Linked DNA regions of Chondromyces crocatus. The protein of the gene in region 1 interacts with the protein of each later gene in a pairwise test. Links are inferred from orthologs where the notes say so. Each region holds a gene or a part of one and is shown on either strand. Other genes may lie near its edges.

Region 1 (2,940 bases):
CCAGGTTACGCGCGCATCCACCTGTCGTTCGGACGCTTCCGAGGGGTTGTTCTCGAAAACCAGGTGCCGTCACCCGAGCTACGGCACCTGGTCACGGGTGCACCTCGGGGCCGTCGGGCGTCGACGACGCCAGGTCACGGCTCGCCAGGGCCTTCCAGGCCTCCGAAGAGGCATTTCCAGAATGAAACCGAATGGTTTTACGCCACGTGACGTCGGCACTCCGGCGCCCTGACCGTCGGGTCGGGTGGGTCGGACGAGCCGTCGGCAGAGGGAATGAAGCCGTGAAGGCAGCAGCCAGGGACCCGAAGCCTCGAGAGCTGCGAGAGCCGCCAGTGCTTCGGGAGCAGCCAGAGATGCGAGAGCCGCCAGCGCTTCCGAGCGCTTCCGAGTCCCCCAGGGAGGGGCGGGATCGTGGAACGTCCGAGGGGAGCAGAGAATCCAGGGGAGGAGGGCCGAGGAAGAGGATGGGGTAGGCCCGGAGGGCTGCCCCGTTCTATGGTGGCCAGGTGATCCCTGTCCTCTCCCGCGCCCAGATGCGGGCATTCGACAAGTTCGCCATCGAGGCCTGCCACGTGCCGGGGATGGTGCTCATGGAGAATGCCGGGCGAGGTGCCGCCGACGTCATCTCCGCCATCATCGATGCCCGCCGGCTCAAGCAGCTCCAAGGAACGCCGGAGGAGGCCTCTCCGAGCGTGTGGCACGGGCCGGCAGGCTCACCACGCCCCCCTTCGCTCCTTCCTCCGCCGCCTTCGGGTGCGCCCGCCACGCTGCACCACCGCGCGACGGCCGGGGCCCAGCGTGGGCGCCCGCTGCGCCGTGACAAGGCAGCGGCTTCCGCGGAGCGAGCGCGCTCGTTCCCGGTCCGCCACATCCCGAGTCCGGGCCAGCCGGCGACCTACCCGCTGGAGGCACGGGTCGTGGTCGTCTGCGGCGCGGGGAACAACGGGGGGGACGGGTACGTGGTCGCGCGGCACTTGCTCGCGCGCGGCGCCGACGTGCACGTCTTCCTCACGTCCCGCTCCGAGGCGGTGACGGGAGAGTCGAGGATCAACCTCGATGCCTACGTCGATCTCGGCGGCGAGCTCACCGAGATGCCGAGCGACACGCCGCTCACCCCCCTCGAGGAAGCGCTCGAGCGGGCCGACATCGTGGTCGACGCCATCTTCGGGACGGGCCTCGACCGCCCCATCCACGGCCACCTCGCCGAGGTGATCGCGGTGATCAACGCGGCGTCCTGCCAGTGCATCGCGCTCGACGTGCCCTCCGGCCTCGACGCCGACAGCGGCGCGCCCCTCGGCACCTCGGTGCAAGCCGACGACACCGTGACGTTCGGGCACCTCAAGATCGGCCTGCTCACGCCCGACGGCGCACGCCTCGCCGGCAACGTGCACGTCGTGGATCTCGGCGTCCCCGACGCGCCCATCCTGGCCCAGGTCGGCTACGTGGCCGAGGTGATCCGCAAGGAGACGGTGCGCTCGTACCTCCAGCCGCGCGAGGCGAACACGCACAAGCACGCGGCCGGCAACGTGCTGGTCATCGCGGGTTCGTCCGGCAAGCTCGGCGCGGCGCTGCTCACGGCGCGGAGCGCGCTCCGCTCGGGGGCGGGGCTGGTGACCATCGGGACCTGGCCCGACGCGGCGCTGGCGCTGCAGTCGCGGGTGGTCGAGATCATGACCACGTCGATCGAGCCCGAGCAGCTCGAAGCGTCGCTGGAAGCGGCGCTCGCCAGCCGTCACGCCGTCGCCATCGGTCCGGGCCTCGGTCTGGACGACCGGGCGCGCGCGGTGGTGGATCACGTGGTGCTCCGCTGGGATGGACTCAAGGTCGTCGACGCCGACGCGCTCACCCTCTTCGCCGGACGCGCCGAGGTCCTCGCTACGGCCAAGGGCAGCCTCGTCCTCACCCCTCACCCCGGGGAGCTGGGGCGACTGCTCGGCCGAAGTGCACGTGCCATCGAGGAGGATCGCTTCGGCGCCATCCGCGAGGCGGTGCGGATCACCCAGGCCATCGTCGTCCTCAAGGGGGCCCGCACCATCATCGCCACCCCCGACGGGCGGATGTTCATCTGCATGGCGGGCAACCCCGCGCTCGCCACGGCCGGCTCGGGGGACGTGCTCACCGGGATCATCGCCGCGTTCGCGTGCTCCATGGCCGCCGAGTGCGCCGCCATCGCCGGGGTCTTGATCCACGCCCTCGCCGCGGACGCCTGGAGCCTCGCCACCGGCGCCGATCGGGGGCTGCAAGCCAGCGAGATCGCCGAGAAATTCCCGGGCCTGATCGCCGCGCTGTCCCGGGGCATCGATCCCCTCGCTCCCTGATCCCCCCACGGGCCCACGCCGGTGTCGATTTGACACGCCTCCGCGGGCCCAGGGCCGCACCCAGCGGGTCGCCCTCGTCGTGATTTCAGGCACTTGGGTCGTGGTCCTCCTCTTGCGATGGCGTGGGGACAGGAGGACTGCCGATGCTCGCCTGCCGTGTCACCCCGACCCCTGCCCCTCACCAGAAGAACAACGCGGTGCATGCCGACGCTCTTCCTCCTTCCGGTGTGCGTCCGAGGACGGCCTCCGAGGTGCGGCTCGGTCTGGTGACCATGCGCCCCGAGCTGTTCGCACGCGCGCTGCGGATGACCCGGTCGGCCACGCTGGCAGAAGACGTCGTCCAGGATGCCGTCGAGCGGGCGATCCGCTTCGAGTCCAGCTACGAGACCGGGACCAACCTGCGCGCGTGGCTGAACCAGATCCTGTTCAGCGTGTTCATCAGCCGCTGTCGTCGCAGCCGGCGGGAGCGCAACGCGCTCGACGCGCTGACGGCCGATCCTTGCGCCTGGATCAACCCGGAATACGAAACCCCGACGATGAAGTCGCTCTCGTGCGGCCTGCGCCGCGCGCTCGACCGGCTCCCCGCGGCCTACCGCAGCGCGGTGGTGCTCGTGGACGTGGA
Region 2 (2,899 bases), 5.1 Mb from region 1 along the record:
GATAGCGCCAAGGACGAGGCGACCCGCCTCGCGCTGCAGAAGCAGCTCGAGGCCGAGCAGGAGAAGCAGAAGCAGATCCGGGGCGCCGCAGCGGGAGCAGGCAGGGGCTCTGGCGCCAGCCCTGGCGCCGGGGCCAAGCCGTGCAACTGCGCACCTGGCGATCCGCTCTGCAGCTGCCTCTAGATCCGTAGGAAAGAAATCGGCGACATGGCAACTCTCCCCCTTTCCTCGCGGGAGCAGCACCGCACGAGCCTGGGGGGGAGCATGCTCGACGAAGCTCGGCGCAGGCTGTTCTTTCCGCTCGACTACCCTACCCTGGAGCAGGCGCGGGAGGCCGCGACGGCGGTCGCCTCGTCGGTCGGCGGGCTGAAGATCGGCCTGGAGCTGTTCGTCCGCGAGGGGGCTCGCGCCGTGCAGATCGGGCACGATCTGGATCTCGATGTCTTCCTCGACCTCAAGCTGCACGACATCCCCGAGACGGTCGGGCGCGCCGTGGCTGCTGCTGCCGCGCTCAAGGTCCGGTACCTGACGGTGCATGCAGGGGGAGGCGCCGCGATGATGTCCCGTGCTGCGCGCGTCGCCGCGCAGTCCGATGGGCTCATCCTGCTGGCCGTGACGGTGCTCACGTCGCTCGACGCCGAGGATCTCCACGCCGTGGGCGTCTCCGGCGGGACCGAAGACCACGCCATGCGGCTCGCCGAGCTGGCCCGGAGTTCCGGGATCCAGGGCGTGGTGGCCTCGACCGCCGAGGTGTCTGCCCTCCGGACCCGGTTCGGACGGGATGTTCTGATTGTGACGCCCGGCATCCGGCCTGGCGTCGAGAAGGCGTCACGGGCAGGAGACGACCAGAAGCGCATCTCGACGCCAGCCCAGGCCATCGCGGCTGGCGCCGATCTGCTCGTCGTGGGGCGCCCCATCCGAGACGCCAAGGACCCTCTCGCCGCAGCCCGCGCCATCGTCAGCGAAATCGCGCGCACGCTGAGCTCGACGAGCATCACCCGATAACCAAATGAGACTCGTTTACGGACTCCAGCCCGTTCGCGAAGCGATCCGGGCCCACGGCAACCGTGTCGACTGGGTACTGGTCCAGCAGGACGGTGGACCGAAGCTCGACGCCCTCGCCCGCTACGCTGGCGATCAAGGCATCAAGGTGCAGCGGGGGCCCCGGGGCGATCTCGATCGCCGCGCGGCAGGTGGGAGGCATCAGGGGGCCCTGGCCGGCGTGCCGGACCTGCCCCTGGTCGGGGTGGAGACCCTGCCCCTCCACGATCCCCGCGCCCCCGGCGAGGCCTCGGTGCTCATGGCGCTCGACGGGGTGATGGACCCCCAGAACTTCGGGGCCGTGCTCAGGAGCGCGGTGGCCCTCGGCGCCGCGGCCGTCATCTGGCCCGAACACAGCTCGGCTCCGCTGTCTCCCGCCACGTTCCGCGCTTCGGCGGGGGCCGTGGAGCACGCCACGCTCTGTCGGGTCCCTTCGCTGCCCGACGCCCTGCGCGTGCTCGAGAGCCGCGGGGTGACGGCGATCGCCCTCGATGCCCAGGGCTCCGTGGAACTGGGGGAGCTTCCCCTCTCGGGCCCCGTGGTCATCGTCGTGGGGGCCGAAGACAAGGGAGTGCGCCGTCCAGTTCGTCAGGCCTGCCAGCACGTCGCCCGGCTGCCGATGTCCGGCACCATCGGCTCGCTCAATGCCTCGGTGGCTGGCGCGCTCGCCCTCTACGAGGTGCTCCGCCAGCGGCAGCAAGCGAAGCGCTCGTCGCAGCAGACTGACCCTGCGCAACCCGCGCCCTGAAGACCGACCCCGCTCGCCCCGCGCCCTGAAGGCCGACCCCGTTCGGCCCGCGTCCAGAGCACGGTGAGCGTCCATCCTCACCATCATCTCGCCGCTACAGCGCCGCTCCCTCGGCCAGACCGCCTCGTGGTCTCTCGTGTCGAGGCCTGTCGCGCTCTCCCACCGGACATCGCCAGGCGCCGGTGTTCCAGCACGCTCCGTGATCCGGGTCGGCCTCCGACCCTCGGTGGAGAACCGCTCCACCGGATGCTCGCAAGCTGAGCAGAGCCCCTTCACCCCTCTGGGAACGGGCACATCGTCTCGCGCCGAAGGCCGGAGCCTGGGATGCCTCCAACTCCGCCAGGGCGGTTGTTTTTCCAGGACCGCTCACTCTGTAGCCGTCCACCCATTCGAGCGACCGCTCCCCTGGGGTCGTTCGTGTTGAACCCACCTGGTGCTTCCTCAGCGTCCTCACGCTTCAGAACACGACCCCATGATTGCGACATGCCTTCCAGGACAGCGACCCCGCCTCCGGGGATCGGATGCTGGATGGCTGGATCCGGTCGAGTGATGTCGAATCGAAGAGAAACGTGTCTTACATTGGCAGTATTATCTCATCAAATCATGATGTTAGTGACTTACTTTAGATGAATTTTCGAGGTGGTCTCGGAGGGCTCGATCTACTGAACACAATGCTAGGTCCACAGGCGCTTCAATCCATTGAATGGATTGTGACTCTGCGTCGGCGACATCGCCGGAAAGCGGAGCCGATACATGGATTTGTACTTGTGGATTCGCCCTCGGGAGACTGGTTGCGAGAAAGGCCTCGCGCAGTGGTTGAAGGAGGGGCGGGAGGGGACGAACTGACCGTTATTACGGCCTTTTCAACTCGACTCAGCGGAGGGGGCGGGCGCGGACCACCACGCGGGACCAGCAGCGGAGCGCTTCGTCGATCTGGTCGAGCGTGGTCTCCTCTCCCAGCGAGATGCGTACAGCCGAGGTGGCGCGTTCCGGTCCGACCATGGCCGTCAAGACGGGGGAAGGCTCGGCAGTCCCCGCGCTGCACGCCGACCCGCTGGAGACGGCGACCCCTTCGAGATCGAGGGCAGCGCACAGCTCGTCACCACGCCA

The links. The genes of interacting proteins can lie anywhere in the genome.
Region 2: the proteins of CMC5_RS41370 (region 1) and rlmB interact in binary tests that used the Escherichia coli proteins (3 or more experiments, as listed by UniProt). The link is inferred for Chondromyces crocatus from one-to-one orthologs.

The regions. Positions count from the first base shown.
Region 1 is NZ_CP012159.1:11,356,418-11,359,357, forward strand. Bases 44-2,912 are described here. They hold CMC5_RS41370 (bifunctional ADP-dependent NAD(P)H-hydrate dehydratase/NAD(P)H-hydrate epimerase), read left to right. Parts: upstream 44-506; coding sequence 507-2,318; downstream 2,319-2,912. Other genes in these bases: CMC5_RS41375 (RNA polymerase sigma factor), read left to right, coding at 2,462-2,912. Outside these bases: more of CMC5_RS41375, read left to right, coding at 2,913-2,940. UniProt on the Escherichia coli protein: Bifunctional enzyme that catalyzes the epimerization of the S- and R-forms of NAD(P)HX and the dehydration of the S-form of NAD(P)HX at the expense of ADP, which is converted to AMP.
Region 2 is NZ_CP012159.1:6,248,962-6,251,860, forward strand. The notes cover bases 72-2,899. They hold rlmB (23S rRNA (guanosine(2251)-2'-O)-methyltransferase RlmB), read left to right. Parts: upstream 72-1,009; coding sequence 1,010-1,789; downstream 1,790-2,899. Other genes in these bases: CMC5_RS22855 (hypothetical protein), read left to right, coding at 72-183; pyrF (orotidine-5'-phosphate decarboxylase), read left to right, coding at 265-1,005; CMC5_RS22870 (cysteine desulfurase family protein), read right to left, coding at 2,663-2,899. In the rest of the region: more of CMC5_RS22855, read left to right, coding at 1-71. UniProt on the Escherichia coli protein: Specifically methylates the ribose of guanosine 2251 in 23S rRNA.